DNA from 4 places in the Rhizobium sp. PEPV16 genome. Region 1 is predicted to be linked to each of the others. Evidence: predicted binding sites of a transcription regulator. Region 1 holds the regulator's gene; each other region holds the start of a gene.
What was found. The regulator PhoB, encoded in region 1, activates phosphate uptake and scavenging genes when phosphate is short. The targets are predictions, from matches to a motif close to TGTCATNNANCTGTCAT.
Positions count from the first base shown of each region.

Region 2: FY112_RS35880 (DUF2794 domain-containing protein) is a predicted target of PhoB. The motif match lies at 2,255-2,271, and genes of this name have one in related genera.
Region 3: FY112_RS23165 (PhoX family phosphatase) is a predicted target of PhoB. The motif match lies at 1,506-1,522, and genes of this name have one in related genera.
Region 4: FY112_RS14650 (UDP-2,3-diacylglucosamine diphosphatase) is a predicted target of PhoB. The motif match lies at 1,831-1,847, and genes of this name have one in related genera.

Region 1 covers NZ_VSZV01000320.1:16,750-21,661, forward strand. Annotated here, with positions in the region: gene pstA (phosphate ABC transporter permease PstA) at 1-986, shown strand, start outside; gene pstB (phosphate ABC transporter ATP-binding protein PstB) at 1,002-1,817, shown strand; gene phoU (phosphate signaling complex protein PhoU) at 1,862-2,575, shown strand; gene phoB (phosphate regulon transcriptional regulator PhoB) at 2,710-3,393, shown strand; gene FY112_RS20385 (GcrA family cell cycle regulator) at 3,638-4,171, opposite strand; gene FY112_RS20390 (aspartate aminotransferase family protein) at 4,592-4,912, shown strand, end outside.
Region 2 covers NZ_VSZV01000356.1:305,250-310,161, forward strand. Annotated here, with positions in the region: gene acnA (aconitate hydratase AcnA) at 1-946, shown strand, start outside; gene FY112_RS35875 (thioredoxin family protein) at 1,183-1,923, shown strand; gene FY112_RS35880 (DUF2794 domain-containing protein) at 2,294-2,695, shown strand; gene FY112_RS35885 (GNAT family N-acetyltransferase) at 2,702-3,259, opposite strand; gene FY112_RS35890 (Bax inhibitor-1/YccA family protein) at 3,370-4,098, opposite strand; gene FY112_RS35895 (ABC transporter permease) at 4,279-4,912, opposite strand, start outside.
Region 3 covers NZ_VSZV01000331.1:20,810-25,721, forward strand. Annotated here, with positions in the region: gene FY112_RS23165 (PhoX family phosphatase) at 1-1,414, opposite strand, end outside; gene FY112_RS23170 (aspartate aminotransferase family protein) at 1,706-3,031, shown strand; gene FY112_RS23175 (HD-GYP domain-containing protein) at 3,213-4,127, opposite strand; gene FY112_RS36905 (hypothetical protein) at 4,233-4,613, shown strand; gene FY112_RS23180 (branched-chain amino acid ABC transporter substrate-binding protein) at 4,610-4,912, shown strand, end outside.
Region 4 covers NZ_VSZV01000295.1:15,505-20,416, forward strand. Annotated here, with positions in the region: gene FY112_RS14645 (MFS transporter) at 1-746, opposite strand, end outside; gene FY112_RS14650 (UDP-2,3-diacylglucosamine diphosphatase) at 957-1,799, opposite strand; gene FY112_RS14660 (phosphoglycerate mutase family protein) at 2,034-2,783, shown strand; gene FY112_RS14665 (efflux RND transporter permease subunit) at 2,849-4,912, opposite strand, start outside.

The DNA.
Region 1 (4,912 bases):
ATGCCTCGAGCCGTCCCGACGTGCGCGACGCATCCGCGATGCTGTCGAAAAGCGCGCCGATCCAGCTGCGCGATATGGTGATCGCCGATCCGTCGATCATCGGCAAGACGGTCAATGTCACGGTGCTCGCCGACGCCAATGTCGACAGCGCCAACAAGGCCCAGATCGACCTCTCGGTCGATGAGAAGAACCGCAAGGTCAACGACAAGCAGGTCGGCTGGATGAACGAGCTGAAGGCGAGCGGGGCGCTCCACAAGCAGTTCAACACCGGCCTTTTCGTCAACGGCAATTCCAGCCGTCCGGAGGCCGCAGGCCTTGGCGTCGCCCTGATCGGCTCGCTCTACCTGATGCTGATCGTGCTCGTGCTCGCTCTGCCGATCGGCGTCGCCGCCTCGATCTATCTCGAGGAGTTCGCGCCGAAGAACAAGCTGACGGACCTGATCGAGGTCAACATCAACAACCTCGCCGCGGTGCCTTCGATTGTCTACGGTCTGCTCGGTCTTTCCGTCTTCATCAACTTCATCGGCCTGCCGCGCTCGGCCTCGCTGGTCGGCGGCCTGGTGCTGACGCTGATGACCCTGCCGACGATCATCATCGCGACGCGTGCGGCACTGCGCGCCGTGCCGCCGTCGATCCGCGCCGCAGCGCTCGGCCTTGGCGCTTCGAAGATGCAGATGGTGTTTCACCATGTGCTGCCGCTCGCCATGCCGGGCATCCTGACCGGCACGATCATCGGCCTGGCGCACGCGCTCGGCGAAACCGCGCCGCTGCTCCTGATCGGCATGGTCGCCTTCGTCGCCAATGCGCCGACGACACCGCTCGATCCCTCGACGGCTCTGCCCGTACAGGTCTATATGTGGGCCAACGAGGCAGAACGTGCCTTCGTTGAGCGTACTTCGGGTGCCATCATCGTCCTGCTCCTGTTCCTGATCGTCATGAACATGGGCGCCATCCTCTTGCGTCGTCGCTTCGAGCGCCGCTGGTAAACGGAGTTACACATCATGAACATGTTGACGGAAGCTGCAGTTGAAAAGGCGCTGGATCAGAAGATGAGCAACGTCCCTTATAAAATGATCGGAAAGGATGTCTCGGTTTACTACGGCGAGAAGCGCGCGCTTTTCGATGTGAACCTGAACGTCCGCGAAAACACCGTAACCGCTCTGATCGGCCCGTCCGGCTGCGGCAAGTCGACCTTCCTGCGGTGCCTCAACCGCATGAACGATACGATCGACGGCTGCCGCGTCACCGGCAAGATCACGCTTGATACCGACGATGTCTATGATCCCGATATTGACGTCGTCGAACTTCGCGCCCGCGTCGGCATGGTCTTCCAGAAGCCGAACCCGTTCCCGAAGACGATCTATGAAAACGTCTCCTACGGCCCGCGCATCCATGGCCTTGCCAAGTCGAAGGCCGACCTCGACCAGATCGTCGAGACCAGCCTGCAGCGCGCCGGCCTCTGGAACGAGGTCAAGGACCGCGTGCATGAATCCGGCACCGGCCTGTCGGGCGGTCAGCAGCAGCGCCTCTGCATTGCGCGTGCCGTCGCCGTCAGCCCTGAAGTCATCCTGATGGACGAGCCCTGCTCGGCGCTCGATCCGATCGCCACCGCCAAGGTCGAGGAACTGATCCACGAGCTGCGCGAGAACTACACGATCGTCATCGTCACCCACTCCATGCAGCAGGCCGCGCGTGTCTCGCAGCGCACCGCCATGTTCCACCTCGGCAATCTCGTCGAGGAGAACGACACCGACAAGATGTTCACCAATCCCGACGATCCGCGCACCCAGGACTACATCATGGGTCGCTTCGGTTGATTTTGGCGACACCAAGCCTTCCCGTTATTCGAGGATAAAGCCCCATGGCATCGACACATATTTTTTCTGCCTATGATGATGATCTGAAGTTCCTGTCCAGGCGGATTTCCGAAATGGGCGGCCTGGCCGAGCAGATGGTCAGCGAAGCCGTCCGCGCCCTCGTCAACGGCGATACCGCGCTGGCGCAGAAGGTCATCTCGGACGATGTGATCCTCGATCACGCCGAACGCGAAATCGGCGACAAGGCGATCGTTACCATCGCCCGCCGTCAGCCGATGGCCTCGGACCTGCGTGAAATCATGGGTTCGATCCGCATCGCCGCCGATCTCGAACGCGTCGGCGACCTCGGCAAGAACACCGCCAAGCGCGTCATCGCCGTCCAAAGCACCGGCGTTCCCCGTAAGCTCGCCCGCGGCCTCGAGCATCTGTCCGAGCTGGCGCTCGTCCAGCTCAAGGAAGTGCTCGATGTCTACACCAATCGTTCAGCCGACAAGGCGAATGCGATCCGTGAACGCGACAACGAGATCGACGCGATGTACACCTCGCTGTTTCGCGAACTCCTGACCTATATGATGGAGGATCCGCGCAACATCACCAGCTGCACGCATCTTCTCTTCTGCGCCAAGAATATTGAGCGCATCGGCGACCATGCCACCAACATCGCCGAGACGATCTTTTACATGACGACAGGCGCACAGCCGGAAGGCGATCGTCCGAAGGATGACAGCGCCAACACCGTCGGCGCGGTCACGGAATAACCGCCCGCATAGTTAGTTGCGTGCGCGCCCGTCCGGGGCGCGCAAAGAGGTCGCAGCGAATTTCTGAATTTGCGCAGGATGAATTGCTTAAATCACCCCTGATTTAAGGATGATGCGCGAGGAGACCGACACGCATGATCCCGAGAGTTGCAGTTGTTGAAGACGAGGAAGCCCTCAGCGTGCTTCTTCGCTACAATCTCGAAGCGGAAGGCTTCGAGGTCGATACCATCCTTCGTGGCGACGAAGCCGAGATGAGGCTTCAGGAGCGCACGCCCGATCTTCTCATCCTCGATTGGATGCTGCCGGGTGTCTCCGGCATCGAGCTCTGCCGGCGCCTGCGCATGCGGCCTGAAACCGAGCGCCTGCCGATCATCATGCTGACGGCGCGCGGCGAAGAGAGCGAGCGCGTCCGCGGATTGTCGACGGGCGCCGACGATTATGTCGTCAAGCCCTTTTCGACCCCCGAGCTCGTTGCCCGCGTCAAGGCGATGCTGCGCCGCGCCCGCCCCGAGGTGCTGTCCACGGTGCTGAAATGCGGTGACATCGAACTCGACCGTGAGACCCATCGCGTCCATCGCAAGACCCGCGAAGTCCGCCTCGGCCCCACCGAATTCCGCCTGCTGGAATTCCTGATGTCGTCGCCGGGCCGGGTCTTCTCCCGCTCGCAGCTGTTGGATGGCGTCTGGGGCCACGATATCTATGTCGACGAGCGCACCGTCGACGTCCATGTCGGCCGCCTGCGCAAGGCGCTGAATTTCTCCAACATGCAAGACGTCATCCGCACCGTCCGCGGCGCCGGGTATTCGATGGAAGCCTGAGGGCTTCCATCTGAGCCTGCTGACAAAGCCCTTGCAAAACCTGCGACGTCATCCTCGGCCTTGTGCCGAGGATCTGCGTACGCCAAATTAAGCATTTGAAAATAAAGGTTTTTCCCTCAAGCAATTGGGGTGATCAGATGCTCGGCACAAGGCCGAGCATGACGGAGGGAAACCTCAGCTCCCATCTACGCATAAAAAAACGGGCCACTCGGCCCGTTTTCTGCATTCTGACGATGGTTGTCGTTCAGCTTGCCCGCGCTGCCGCCCGGCGGCGTTCATTGACCGGCTGGTAGGCGAGCTTCTGGTGATAGGCGCAATAGGGCGAATTGTCGGGGGATTCGCAGCCGCAGAAATGGAAGTCGTCCTTCAGCGGATCGCCGACCGGCCATTTGCAGGTGCGTTCGGTCAGTTCCGTCAGGCCGAGGCGGCGCGAAATCGGCACCACCACGTTGCCTCTCGGCACGTATTCCATTTCCTCGATCGTTTCGATCTCGATCTCTTCCTTCAGCATCGTCGCGCCCTGCTGGCGGGTAACGGTGCGGGTCGTGATCCGGGAGGCGTAGTTCGGTGCGCGCGGCGCCGATGTGTTGCGCTTCGGCGTTCGCGCCGCGGTGTTGGTGCCGCCGGCCTTGGCACGGCCGGGAAGGCACAGCCGGTGCACTTTGCCGATGACCGCGTTTCTGCTGACCCCGCCAAGTTGTGCCGCGATCTGGCTGGCGCTCAGTCCTTCGGCCCAAAGCTTCTTGAGTTTCTCGACCCGCTCGTCTGTCCAGTTCATGCCCTGTCTCCACCTTTTGCGTTGGTGATGGCAGAATCCCTCACCGTTGTCCCGGGAGCTCCGAAACAAGAAACGCTTGATCAATTTTGGTGACTAGTTCCGCCGCATGCAGTCTAGTAATTGATCTTTAACCTAGTGTGAGGCTGACTCCGTGACAAGAGTCGCATGAATCCGGATGAATCGAATTCGTAGTTTTCCCCAACTTGCTGCCCCTGCGTGGCATTTCTGCAATAATGCCTGTTGAAGACCGAAAATGCCGCTGTACACCTGTGCTGCATACGCTAAGGGCGCCGTTTTGTTGACATTGCAGCGCGAAAAGGAAATAGTGCCAGTCGCCGCCGCAAGGCGGCATTTTTAATTTTTCGGGCCTGGTTTCCTTAGCCGGAGTCATTGCCCACCAACTTTGATGGAGATCGCGCCATGGCTGAAGCCGCGCCGCTTTATGACACCTATTCTCGTGCCCCGCTGCGGTTCGAGCGAGGCGAGGGCGTATGGCTGATCACCGAAAGTGGCGAGCGATATCTCGATTTCGGCGCCGGCGTCGCCGTCACGTCAGTCGGCCACAGCAATCCGCATGTGGTCGGCGCATTGAAGGAGCAGGCCGACAAGGTCTGGCACCTGTCGAACATCTATGAGATCCCCGGACAGGAGCGTCTGGCAAAACGCCTGACCGACGCCACCTTCGCCGATAAGGTGTTCTTCACCAATTCGGGTGCCGAGGCGCTCGAATGCGCGATCAAG
Region 2 (4,912 bases), on a different contig from region 1:
TCCGGTCTATCTCAAGGACATCTGGCCGACCTCCAAGGAAGTCCAGGAATTCATCCTGAAATACGTGACCCGCGAACTCTACGAAAGCAAATATGCCGATGTCTTCAAGGGCGACGTCAACTGGCAGGCCGTCCAGGTCCCGCCGGGTCAGACCTATGCCTGGGACGACAATTCGACCTATGTGCAGAACCCGCCCTACTTCGTCGGCATGGGCAAGAAGGGCACCGGCGTCTCCGACATCAAGGGCGCCCGCGTTCTCGGCCTGTTCGGCGACAAGATCACCACCGACCACATCTCGCCGGCCGGTTCGATCAAGGCGGCATCGCCGGCCGGTGCCTACCTCATCGGCCATGACGTCGCCGTTGCCGACTTCAACCAGTACGGCACGCGCCGCGGCAACCATGAAGTGATGATGCGCGGCACCTTCGCCAATATCCGCATCCGCAACCACATGCTCGGCCCCAACGGTAAGGAAGGCGGCTACACCATCCATTACCCGTCGAAGGAAGAGACCTCGATCTACGACGCCGCGATGCAGTACAAGCAGGAAGGCGTGCCGCTCGTCATCTTCGCCGGTGTCGAATACGGCAACGGCTCCTCGCGCGACTGGGCTGCCAAGGGCACCAACCTGCTCGGCGTCAAGGCAGTGATCGCTCAGTCCTTCGAGCGCATCCATCGTTCGAACCTGGTCGGCATGGGCATCATCCCCTTCGTCTTCGAGGAGGGCACGACCTGGCAGAGCCTCGGCCTCAAGGGCGACGAACTCGTCACCATCGAAGGTCTGGAAAAGATCAAGCCGCGCGAGAAGAAGATCGCCAGGATCACCTATGGCGACGGCACCATGAAGGAGGTTCCGCTGCTGTCGCGCGTCGATACGCTCGACGAGGTGATCTACCTCAACAATGGCGGTATCCTGCAGACGGTTCTGCGCGATCTCGCTGCCTGATTTTTAAGAGACTTGTTTGATAATAGCCGGCGGAGAGCAATCTCCGGCGGCTTTTCTTTGGTGCGACGATAGTATTTGGACGGGCTCACGATGATTTGTTTTACGCAAGTTCCGGTCGAGCTGCGTCTCACCCGTTCGTGACTTTTCGTTTGGACCCGGAAGGATTATTCGTACGTTCATATGTCAGGGCCGCCGGTTCAAACATGCCGTCGGCGCTGAAAAAGAGGTGCAGGTGAATGTCCCCCCGTTTTTTGCTTCCGCTAATCGCCGGCGTTGTTCTGTCGGGCCCGCTGCAGGCCGAAGACGGCACGCCGAAAGGTGTCGTCGAACTCTTCACGTCGCAGGGCTGCTCCTCCTGTCCTCCCGCTGATGCCGCTTTTCGCAAGCTGGTGAACCAGGGCGATGTCATCGCGCTCGCCTATCATGTCGATTACTGGAACTATCTCGGCTGGGCCGATACGTTGAGCTCCAAGGAAAATACCGAGCGACAGTATGGCTATGCCAAGACGATGGGCCGCAGCAACGTCTACACGCCGCAAGCCATCGTCAACGGACGCGACCATTTGGCCGGCGCCGATCTGAATGGCATCAACACCAAGATCGACACCTATAGCAGCGAAGGCAATGGGCTGACCGTTCCGATCAGCGCCGCGATGCGCGGCGACGAGCTGGAGATCAAGATCGGCGCGGGACAGGGCAAAGCCAATGTCGTGATGGTCTATTTCGATAAGGAAAAGACGATCGACGTCGAAAAAGGCGAGAACAGCGGCCAGAAGCTCTCCTATCTGCACAGCGTCACCAATGTCGAAACCGTCGGCATGTGGGACGGCAAGGCAACCAGTCTGACGCTTCCGGCCAGCGTCCTGCAGCGGCCGCAGCTCGAGGGCTGCGCCATCCTGCTGCAATCGGCGACCGCAGACGGCGATCCGGCTGCGATCCTTGGCGCGACCGTGGTGATGGCTGGCAAAAATATCTGAGATTCCATCCGGTTTCGGAGGAAGTGCCGGGCGGCCCGGCTGAGCGTATTCGGGGCTGGGGTTAAGGTCGATACGCTCCGCCGGGCCTTTTGGCGCGCTGGCGCCAAACCCGAATTCATAAATCTCCTGCAAATGAGGCGCTGTTTTGACTGAAATGCGGCGCTGCGGAGAAAGCGTTGACCTGTCCAGCGCATCATGCTTTCCGAAAATCGAACCCAACTTTCGCAAGGCATGATGCGTTGACTCGAAGTGCTAAAGCGTCCTTGCGCGAGAGACGTGCGGCGGAATGTGACGGCCGGCACTCTTGCAATTTGCGGCGGCTCGGGCAAACTGTCACCCTCCTGTCACATGTGGAGGCCTTGTGAGACTGATGACAGATCAGCCGGATTTGCGACACGGCGAAAGCCGTTCCGTCGACCACAGTTCCTCAGTCGTCGTCGATCTCAGAGAATACAAGCAAAGCAAGGACCCGCTTCCGGTGACCTTCCACCGGCGCGAACTGGACGCGATCCTCTGGATCTACGGCCGGATGGTCGGTGACGGTGAGTGGCGCGACTACGCCATAGATCACTTGAAAGACAGGGCGGTCTTTTCCGTTTTCAAGCGTTCCGGCGAAATGCCGCTCTTCCGCATCGAGAAAAACCCGAAGCTTGCCGCCAAGCAAGGCGCCTATTCCGTGATCAGCGTAAACGGCACCATCCTGAAGCGCGGTCACGAGCTGAACCAGGTGCTGAAGGTCTTCGACAAGGCCCTGAAGCTCGTCGACAAATAAGCCATATCAGCCGTTAAACAGCACGCCGGGATAGGTCGACGGGTCCGGATCGGTGCTCATGCCCTCGCCTAAGGCGCGCTGCATGAACATCGTATCCAGCCAGCGGCCGTGCTTGTAGCCGGTGCCCTTCATCAGTCCGACCTCCTCGAAGCCGGCCGTGCGATGGAGCGCGATCGATGCGGGACTGGCACCACCGATGACGGCCGCCATCTGACGAAAGCCGAGGGTGGTGCAGCGGATGACCAGTTCGGCGAGCAGCGCCTTGCCGATGCCGCGGCCGCGGGCTTGCGGCGCCAGATAGATCGAATCCTCGACCAGCCAGCGATAGGCGGGACGCGTGCGGAAGGCCGAGGCATAGGCGTAGCCGAGAAGCGTCCCGTCCGCGCCGATGGCTGCGATATAGGGATATTGCTGGCCGACGATCGCCGAAAAACGCAGTGCCATCTCGGCCTCGGAGGGCGGGACGATCTCATAGCTCGCTACGCCGTTCAGGACCGATTCGCGATAGATATCCGCAATGGCGGGAATATCGGCATTCGAAGCATCGCGCAGGAGGAAGGACATTTCAGCAGCATATCCATAAGGGCGGCAAGGGCTTTCTAAAACCATTCCGTGAAAGCCTGCGCAACAAAAAAGGCGGCCGAAGCCGCCTTTTCGATCCCAGTCTGCCCTGCTTATTTACGGTTGCCCATGAACTGCAGCAGGAACATGAAGAGGTTGATGAAGTCGAGATAGAGCGTCAGCGCACCCATGATCGCCTTGCGGCCGGCCACGGCGACGTCATCGGCTTCCAGGTACAATTCCTTGATCCGCTGCGTATCGTAGGCGGTGAGGCCTGCGAAGATCAGCACGCCGAGCACCGAGATCGCGAACTGCACGGCAGACGACGCCAGGAAGATGTTGACGATCGAGGCGATGATCAGGCCGAAAAGACCCATCATCAGGAACGAGCCCATCGCCGACAGGTTACGCTTCGTCGTGTAGCCGTAAAGCGACAGCGCGCCGAAGGAGGCGGCGGTGACGAAGAAGGTCTGAACGACGCTCTGACCCGTATAGATCAGGAAGATCGACGAGAGCGACAGGCCGACGAGAGCGGCGTAGACCGCAAAGGTCGTCTGGGCGGCGGCCACCGTCATCGTATTGATCCGGAAGCTCAGGAAGAACACCAGAGCCAGCGGTGCCAGAATGACCACCCACTTCAGCGGGCTCACATAGATCGCCTGACCGAAAGCGGTCAGCTCACCATTGGCGAAGGCGAATTGGAACGACAGATATGCGGCCACACCGGTGATCGCCAGACCCAGCGCCATCAGGTTGTAGACCTTGAGCATATAAGCGCGCAGGCCTTGATCAATCATCTCGCCGGTCTGAGCGCGGCTTTGATAGTTACGAAGATCAGCCATAGTTTCCTCTTACAAGCTCCGATGGAAATACGGTGTCGGGGTTTTCGACCCGGGCGCCGCTGCGGAGCTCCAGCATGCCTGCGGATAATATGAGGCTTTCGTCCTTTGCAAACAAGAGGCTTGCAAAGGCTCGGTCGGTTAAATCGCCGTAAGGTGAAGGGTTTGGGTGCCGCTGCCCGGTCAAAGCTCGCGCAAGACGGGGGCTGCCTTCTGCCCAAGGATGCGCCAGGTGCCGATGAGGCCGATGCCGACGGTCAGGACGAGCGCGGTCACAAGCGTCAGTCCCGCCACGTCGGGCAGAAAGGCCGAGGGCAGACGCATGATGCGGGCGACGATGAACCAGGCGGCGGCGCTGCCGGCGATCAGCGCGAAGATCGCAGTCGCGAGGCCGAGGATCAGATATTCGTAGCTGAAGGCGCGGATCAGCATGGCGCGCGTGGCACCGAGCGTCTTCAGCACCACCGCGTCGTGGGTGCGCGCCCGGTTTCCGGCGGCAAGCGCGCCGGCAAGGACGAGGATCGAGGCGATCAGGGCGACCGAGGCCGCAGCGCGGATTGCGGTCGCCAGCTGTGCGACCAGCTGGTTGACGATATCGATCGCGTCCTTGACGCGCACGCTGGTGATCGTCGGATAGGTGTTGGTGACCGATTTCAGGATCGCCGCCTCTTCGGCCGGTGTCGAGGAGGGATCGGTCAGCGTCGCCAGCCACGCATGCGGGGCGCCGCGGAAGGTATTCGGCGAGAAAACCATGACGAAATTGATCGACAGCGATTCCCACTCGACGCGGCGCAGATTGGCGATCTTCGCCGTGATG
Region 3 (4,912 bases), on a different contig from region 1:
TCTCCTTCTCGTCGCCGCCCTCAACTTTGGGCAGCCGATCTTCGTTCTCGGTCATGGCGACATAAAGCTTGCCGGTGCCGAGATGCGCGATGAAGCCCTCCGGTCCGTCCATCGGCGTGGCGCCGACGAGATCGGCTGCGGCGCGCGTCGCCAGCACGACGTCGGCCTGGCTCTTGAAGCCAGCTTCCGCGCTCAGTGGCCCCTCGCCGGCAATGAGCGGGATCCAGCGCATCGTACCGTCGCTCTCGAACTTGGCGACCGCGAGGGTGCCGTGGTCGAGCAGGTCCTTATTGGCGGCGCGGTCGTTCGGGTTCCAGGGATCGCGGGTAACGAAACGGTATATATATTCGAAGTCGTCGTCATCGCCCATGAAGACCGCCACGCGGCCGTCAGGGGCGACGCAACAATTGGCCCCCTCATGCGTCATGCGGCCGAGCGAGGTACGCTTGACCGGCTTTGCAGAAGGATCGAACGGATCGATCTCGACCACCCAATCGAAGCGCATCCATTCGTTCGGCTCTTCCTCGAACTTGAAGCGCGGTTCGACACGGCTGACGGAATAGATATCGTTCTCGTCCTCGTCCCAGCCCTGGCGCTCGACCAGCTCCTGGTTCGGCAATTTCTTGTAGTCGCCGGCGAAGACATCCATCGCGCCTTCCTCGCCTGAAAGCATCGTGCCCCAGGGCGTGATGCCGCCGTTGCAATTCGAGATCGTGCCGAAGACGACGGTGCCGGTCGGATCGGCCTTGGTCTTCAGACGGTCGTCGCGGGCGGCGGGACCGGAGATGTCGATTTCGGTGCTCATGTGGACACGGCGATTGTATTTGCCGTCCTTGACGATCGCCCATTTGCCGTCCGTCTTCTTCACTTCGAAGATCGAGACGCCGAGGGCGGCCATGATGGCGCGGATCTGATTATCCGTCAGCTTCTCGCGATAGTTTTCGTCCGTCAGGCCGGGAAACATCAGGAAAGGCGTTGCATGTTCATGGCTGACCACCATCAGCCCATGGTCGGAGCTCTTCTCGCCCCAGGGCAGCGGCAGAAACTGCGTGAAATCGTTGTTGTAACCGAACTGACGCTCGGCAGCCTTACCGTCCAGCATTGCAATGTCGAATTCCGGGCTGTCGGAGAAAAGTGCATCGCCCCAACGTGCCAGGATCTGGCGCTCATAGCCCTCCGGCCAGTGGTCGGCGGTATCGCGCACGCGCTTGAGTTCCGGAAACGTCAGGCTGGAGCCGGCAGCCTCGGCATGCGCGGTTCCGAGCGCCGGCGAAAGTGCCGCAGCGCCCATCGCTGCGAGAAAGCCCTTGAGCACGCTGCGGCGGCGAACGCCCTCTTCGAGAATGGCGCCGTAACTTGGCGCGAATGCATGGCGCCGCGTGGGGCGCGCCCTTGTCTTCTGGCGGTCAGACATCAGTATCTCCGATCGAAATATCGTTTAATTTCAGTGAATTGATGAAATGCAATTGCGCCCTGCGAGCCATCGGTTTTTGTAACAAGCCGAGGCGAAGGATTGATGACGGGCGGCCTGCAGTGCCTGACCCTGGATATTTCCGGATCGTACCAAGCAAGTTGAGCCTCCTGTCAGGAGGGGCTCTGGGGACTTTTCCCGTTGACGCCTTGGGAAGCCCTGATAATTTGACCGGGCAGTAAAAATATGGGCGTGAAGCCCCGGGAAAGGGCCGTTAGCGGCCAGGAGAACAGCATGTTCAATCGCCTCAATGCACCGAACGATCTTCGCGCCTTCTGGATGCCGTTTACGGCAAATCGCCAGTTCAAGAAGGAGCCGCGTTTGTTCGTCGGCGCCAAGGACATGTACTATACGACCCATGACGGTCGTCAGGTGCTGGACGGCACGGCTGGCCTCTGGTGCGTCAATGCCGGCCACTGCCGCCCGAAGATCACCGAGGCGATCCGCGAGCAGGCCGGCGAACTCGATTACGCGCCGGCCTTCCAGCTCGGCCATCCCAAGGCCTTCGAACTGGCGAATCGCCTGGTCGACATTGCCCCGGAAGGCCTGAACCACGTCCTCTACACCAACTCCGGTTCCGAATCCGTCGAGACGGCGCTCAAGGTGGCGCTCGCCTATCACCGCGTGAAGGGCAATGGATCACGCTTCCGCCTGATCGGCCGCGAGCGCGGCTATCACGGCGTCAATTTCGGCGGCATCTCCGTCGGCGGCATCGTCACCAACCGCAAGATGTTCGGCACGCTGCTGACCGGCGTCGATCACATGCCGCACACCCACCAGCCCGGCAAGAACAACTTTACCCGCGGCGAGCCCGAGCATGGCGGCGACATCGCCACCGAGCTCGAGCGGATCGTCACCCTGCATGACGCCTCCACCGTCGCCGCCGTCATCGTCGAGCCGGTGGCGGGCTCCACCGGCGTCTTGATCCCACCGAAGGGCTACCTGCAGAAGCTGCGCGAGATTTGCACCAAACACGGTATCCTTCTGATCTTCGACGAGGTCATCACCGGCTTCGGCCGCCTCGGCGCCCCCTTTGCCGCGCAATATTACGACGTCAAGCCCGACATGATCACCGCCGCCAAGGGACTGACCAACGGCGTCATTCCGATGGGCGCCGTCTTCGTCACCTCCGAGATTCATGATGCCTTCATGAACGGCCCGGAGCACATGATCGAGTTCTTCCACGGCTATACCTATTCCGGCAACCCGATCGCCTCCGCCGCCGCACTCGCCACGCTCGACACCTACAAGGAAGAGGGCCTGCTGACACGCGCCGCCGAGCTTTCCGACTACTGGGCCGACGCGCTGCATTCGCTGAAGGACTGCCCCAATGTCATCGACATCAGGAACACCGGCCTGATCGGCGCCATAGAACTCGACCCGATCGCCGGCGAGCCCACCAAGCGCGCCTTCACCGCTTTCCTGAAAGCCTATGAAAGCGGCCTGCTGATCCGCACCACCGGCGATATCATCGCGCTCTCCCCGCCGCTGATCATCGAGAAGCACCACATCGACGAGCTCTTCGGCAAGCTGCGGACGATCCTCCAGAACAACATTTGAGAAAGCTCTGAAGACTTCCGGCATCACGGCCTGTGGCAGACCTCCTGCATAATTCCTTATATCGGAATCGATTTAAGGATAAAATTATGTAGCAATTCAAAATGTTACAGCGCCGCGCGTCTGATTAGACTCGCGGCGCTGTAAGTACACGCAGGCCCTTTGTTGGGAAGATCGATAGGCCTCAGGTCACGGCGGCGACGGAAAGGCAGAGGGCAAATTTCTTCAGCAGCCGGCGATCGAATTGCCCTTCATTGCCGAGCATCCATTTCAGTGCTTGGCTCGCACTCCATGGCGCCTTGTACGGCCGCACGGAGGTCATGGCGTCATAGACGTCGCAAATCGCAGCAAGACGCGCATGGAAGCTGACCTGCGCTTCGGAAAGCCTGCGGGGGTAGCCCTTGCCGTCGATACGCTCATGATGGTTGAGGCAGACGTCGAGAACGATCTCCGACATGCCTTCCTGGCGTGACAGGATTGCGTGCCCCTTTTCCGGATGATCGCGGATCATCTTGATCTCGTTCTCGTCCAGGCGCCCTTCCTTGTTGAGTATCTCGAGCGGAATTTCCAGCTTGCCGACGTCGTGCAGCAATCCTGCCGTGCCGAGCATTTGCACGGTCGTCTCGTCAAGTCCGAGATGACGGCCGAAAAGGATCATCAGCGCACTCACCGAAAGCGAATGCAGAAACGTCACTTCGTCCTTGGATTTCAGACGTGTAACGCTCAGAAAGACAGTGGGATTGTCATCCATCGACTTGGAGACCGAGGAAATCACCGGCGCCACCTGATCGAAGCTGATGCCATCACCATGCTGGAGCCGGCCGAAAACGCTTTCTAGGACCTGCACGGATTTCTGGATGGTCTCGCGTGCCGCCTTCGTGTCGATCTCGATATTGCCGCCTGGCAGACCGTCGATGTCGAGGCCTCTGCTGGTGTTGATGATAATACCTTCAATGCGGCTCTTGCGAAGCTTCAGGGCATCGACTTCACGGCGCAGCAGAAATCTTCGCTTGGACAGAAGAGGGTCCTGCCATGCACCCTCGATCGCCTCCACAAACATTCCGTTGCGCACCTGTCTGGCTTCGATACGCTTGAGCATCCAGATCTCTGTTCCTGAAATATCTCTCTGTTTATTATCGGCCGTTCTTTTGCATCGCAGCAATATATGCACGAACAATGATTCTACTCTAATTGGTAGAATCAAGTGTTAATCTCGAAACCGAATTCGACTATTCAGAAAGATGAAGAGTTTCGCGAAATTCGGCTGGTTCATCGGCACCGCGCAGATGCGGGTACAGCACCCTCCGGAGATCTGCAGACGGCGCCACGATCGACGATTTTGGATTATTTCGCGCCGGATCGGCTCGATTTTCGTTTCATTTTGTTATCAACTTGCGAAATCTCACCAAAATTCTTAGAAATCTTGCCGTTGCACCCATTCGAGCCAAATATGGCCGGAGGGCGCATCGATCGCGCCGATATCGATCGTCCTTGGCACGGCCTGGGGGCCGTTGAACGATCCGGAAAATCCGGCGCGGCACCTCATCGCGGGTCGAATGACCCCATCCAAGGAGACAGACAATGACCCTCAAGACATTAACGGCGACCCTCGTCGCTTCGCTCGCCTTAGCGCCGCTTGCCCATGCCGATATCACCATCGGCCTGATCGCGCCGCTGACCGGCCCCGTCGCCGCCTATGGCGACCAGGTGAAGAACGGTGCGCAGACCGCCGTCGACGAGATCAACAAGAAGGGCGGAATTCTCGGCGAGAAGGTCGTCCTCGAACTGGCCGATGATGCCGGCGAACCGAAACAGGGCGTTTCCGCCGCCAACAAGGTCGTCGGCGACGGCATCCGCTTCGTCGTCGGCCCGGTGACATCGGGC
Region 4 (4,912 bases), on a different contig from region 1:
CCGGAAAAACCGAGGTGATGCCAGTAGATCGAGGAGAAGGCGTTGAGCACCGCATGGCTCGATTGCTGGATGGCGACGCCGATCAAGAGCAGCAGCAGATGCGGCTCCCGCAGGCCGCTGCCGGTGGCGGCCGGAAGATCGATCGGCTGGCCTCGCCGCCGCGTCGGCCCGATGCGCGGGCAGAAGATCGCCATGACCACGGTCATGATAAAGCCGAACATCATAATCGGCAGCACCATCCCCCCACCCCACTGGTTGATGAGTTCGCCGCCAACCAGCGTCGAAACGATGAAAGCAATCGAGCCCCAGACCCGCATCGATCCGTAATCGAGCCCCCAGCGGCGCACGCCCGATATGACGATCGATTCGACGACCGGCACATAGGGCGCGAAGGTGGCGCCTTGCAGCGTAAAGACGATGAAGACAGGCCAGAAAGTCGTCGTCCAGTAGAGTGCTACCGCCGTCAGCAGCGACAGGCCGCCTGACCAGAGCAGCACGTCGGCTCGCTCCTTCATCCGGTCGGCGATCATGGCGACAACAGGCGCCACCAGCACGCGCACCACCATCGGAACGGCCAGGATGACACCGATTTCGTGGTCGCTGAAGCTGTGGCCCGCAAGCCAGACGGGGAAGAATGGCAGGACGATGCCGTTGACGAGCAGCGGCGCGCAATAGGAAAGCGCGCTGAGCAGCCGGAAGCGCGGCGGCGCTCCCTCACCCGTCGGGGAATTTTGAGCGGGAATCATGGTGGACCTGAAGGAAACTCGTCGTTGTCCTAACACACCACCCTGGAAGCGACTATCGCGAGAAATAGCCGTTCTGAAACGTTTTAGAAAATAAATAGGGCCTGTCGCCTTGCGGTAACGGCTAAATTCCTACTGCAAAATTTCAAAATGCTACAGCGTCGTTTGCGCGTCCGAAAAGACACGCGGCGCTGTAAAGCCCGGGCGGAAAAATCAGGCGGCCTGCGGGGCCAATTCACCCTCGTCATGCATTTCGATGGCTACAAGCGCCGGCACGCTGCTGGCGAGAGACCGCCAGGTAATCAGTTCGAACGTGCCGTCCTCGTGTTCGGCGACTGCCGTGCAGCTTTCCACCCAATCGCCGGTGTTGATGTAGCGGATGCCGTCCATGTCCTGGATCACGGCATGATGGATATGTCCGCAGATCACGCCGTCGGCGCCATGTTTGCGGGCTTCCTCGGCCACGACGCGCTCGAATTCGCCGATGAAGTTGACGGCATGCTTGACCTGCAGCTTCGCCCAGGCCGAGAACGACCAGTAGGGCATGCCGAGCCGGCGGCGCACTGCCGCCAGGATGATGTTGATGCGGATCGCCGTGTCATAGGCCCAGTCGCCGAGATAGGCGAGCAGCCGGGCGTTGCGGACCACGACGTCGAACTCGTCGCCGTGCAGGATCAGGTATTTCTTGCCGTCGGCGCCGTCATGCATCATGCGCTCGACGACCTCGATGCCACCGAAATGCATGCCCGGGAAGGCGCGCAGGAATTCATCGTGATTGCCGGGAATATAGACGACGCGCGTGCCCTTGCGCGCCTTGCGCAACAGCTTCTGGACGACGTCGTTGCAAACCTGCGGCCAGTACCAGCTGCGCTTCAGGCGCCAGCCGTCGACGATGTCGCCGACGAGGACGATCGTATCGGCCTCGTGGTGACGCAAGAAATCCAAGAGGAAGTCGGCCTTCGCGGCCTTCGAGCCGAGATGGACATCGGAAATGAAGAGCGTGCGGAAATGTCTGGGTTCCATCATGTCTTTCACGAGCTGCCGCTCATGTCCCATCTTTCATCTAGCCTTCCAAAATCAGACTCGTGTTTCAGGAAGATGACAAGGTGTGGAAAAGCGCTGCAAACCCGATCATCCCGCGCTGGCAGAATGCCTGTCGCCGCGCTGGCAGAATGCCTGTCGCCGCGCTGGCAGAACGCCCGTCGCCGCCAGGCCTGCCGGCCATGTTGCCCTGCGCATTCAGGGCGTTCATGATGACGGCGATTCATATCCGACAATGCGGGACGGCTGATGCGTCTTTTTCTCGTTCGCCATGGCGAATCCCTCGGCAACATCAACGAACAGGCTTACCGCCAATTCGGCGATCACAACGTGCCGCTGACGCGATGGGGCCATCGGCAGGCTCTCGAGGCAGGCGGCGTGATCGCGTCCTATCTCAAGGCATTACCGAACGCGGGTTTCGGCAAGCTGCATATCTGGTACTCGCCTTTTCTCAGGACGCGGCAGAGCAAGGATGCGCTGCTCGAAGCCCTGCCGGAAAGCTTCGTCTGCGATATCAGGGAGGATTATCTGTTGCGCGAGCAGGATTTCGGTCTCTTCACCGAAATCTACGACCACGCCGAACAGAAGCAGAAGTTTCCCGAGGAGTTCGAAAAATGGGCGAGGCTGCGCAGTAACAGCGGCAAGTTCTACGCACGGCCGCCAGATGGCGAAAGCCGCGCGGATGTGGCCCAGCGGGTGCGTCTGTTCCTGCAGACAGTCATGCACGACGCCGAAAATAGCGACCACAACGTCGTGATCGTCGGCCATGGCGTCACCAACCGGGCGGTCGAGATGAATTTCCTGCACCGCCCTGTCGAGTGGTTCGAGCGCTCCGACAATCCCGGAAACGCCGATATCACCCTGATCGAGGGGACGCGCTCGCAAGGATACGAGTCGATCCTGCTGCATCAGGCCGCCGACCGGCAGCCGGGACAGGAAGGCGAACTGCGCGATGCCTATGGCGCCGACGTGACGATCACGCCGAAGCCGACTGCATAATTCCTGAAATCGGACCGGCGCAAAGGTGCGGCGGGTTGCGCAAGGCAACCCGCCAACTCTTCACCTCAGATCGGCGACGTGACGGTTGCCGGCTCCTGCCCGGCCGAGGCCGCCTCATTCACAGTCTCCGGCCGCTTCGTCCTCAAGAGACGCAGCACGAAGACGAAGAAGACGGGAACGAAGAAGATCGCCAGCACCGTCGCCGAGATCATGCCGCCGAGCACGCCCGTGCCGATGGCATTCTGGCTCGCCGCACTTGGGCCGGTGGCGATCGCCAGAGGCACCACGCCCAAAGTGAAGGCGAGCGAGGTCATGATGATCGGCCGGAAGCGCAGACGGGCGCCTTCGATCGCGGCATCCATAAGCGATTTGCCCTCGGCAAAGCCGTCCTTGGCGAATTCGACGATCAGGATGGCGTTCTTTGCCGACAGTCCGATGATCGCGATCAGGCCGACCTTGAAGTAGATGTCGTTGGACATGTCGCGGCTCATCACCGCGAGCACGCAGCCGATGACGCCGAGCGGCACGACCAGCATGACCGACAACGGGATGGACCAACTCTCGTAAAGCCCCGACAGCAGCAGGAAGACGAAAAGGATGCTGAGGCCGAACAGGAACGGCGCCTGCGATCCCGATCTCAGCTCCTCCAGCGACTGGCCGGTCCATTCGAAGCCGAAACCGTCGGGAAGTTCCGAGGCCAGCCGCTCCATTTCGACAATTGCCGCGCCCGACGAATATCCAGGCGCCGGAGCGCCAGAGATACGCACGGAAGGGTAGCCGTTATAACCGACGATCTGCGCCGGTCCCTTCTGCCATTCGGCGACGGCGAAGGACGATAGCGGCACCATGCCGCCGCTCGCATTGCGGACATTGAGCTTCATCAGGTCTTCCGCCTGAAGCCTGCTCTTGTCCTGCGCCTGCACGATGACGCGCTGCATGCGGCCCGAATTCGGGAAGTCGTTGACATAGCTCGAACCGAGATTGGCGGTGATCGTGCTGTTGATGTCGGCGAAGGCGACGCCGAAGGTATTTGCCTTTTCGCGGTCGATGACGAGCACGAGTTGGGCCGAGTCCGGCATGCCTTCCGGTCGGATGCCTGATATGATGGGGTTCTGCGATGCCTTGCCGATCAGCATTCCCGCCGCCTCGGTCAGTGCCGCCTGGCCTTTCGCCCCGCGATCCTGAAGGCGGAAGGTGAAGCCGTTGGTCGTGCCGAACCCTTCGATCGGCGGCGGTGACAAAGCGAAGGATGTGGCGTCCTTCAGTCCAAATAGCTGCATGTTGGTGCGGTTGGAGATCTCCTGTACCGAATTGCCGGCGCCGCGTTCGGCCCAGTCCTTGAGCGTGACGAACACCAGGGCGGCGTTCGGTCCCTGCCCCGAGAAGCTGAAGCCCTGGATCGCAACGACGTTGGCAACGGCCGGTTCCTTCTTGAAGATCGCTTCGATGCTTTCAAGCGAGGCCACCGTGCGGTTGCGGCTCGCCTCCGGCGGTCCCTGCACGTCGACGATCAGGAAGCCCTGATCCTCATCCGGCACGAAGCTGCTCGGCAGGTTGACGAAAAGATAGCCAAGGCCGATGAGCAGCGCGACATAGACGGCCATGACCCGCCAGGAGCGCTTGGCCAGTCCCTCGACGGTGCGGGCATAACGGCCGGTCAGTCGGTCGAAGTTGCGGTTGAACCAGCCGGCGATGCCCTTCTTTTCGTGATGACCCTTGATCGGCTTCAGGAAAGTGGCGCAAAGCGCCGGGGGCAGCGACAGCGCCAGGAAGGCCGAAAACAGGATGGATACGACCTTGGTCAGACTGAACTGACGGTAGATGATGCCTGTGGAGCCTGGGAAGAACGCCATTGGCACGAAGACGCAGGAGAGAACCAACGGAATCCCGAGGATCGCGCCGGTGATCTGCCGCATCGCCTTCTTGGTCGCTTCCTTCGGTGACAGCCCTTCCACCGCCATCAGCCGCTCGACGTTTTCCACCACCACGATGGCGTCGTCGACGAGAATGCCGATGGCAAGCACCATCGCGAACATCGTCAGCACGTTGATCGAGAAGCCTGCGGCAAACATGACAGCAAGCGTCCCGAGCAGCGCGACGGGCACGACGAGCGTTGGAATGATGGTGTA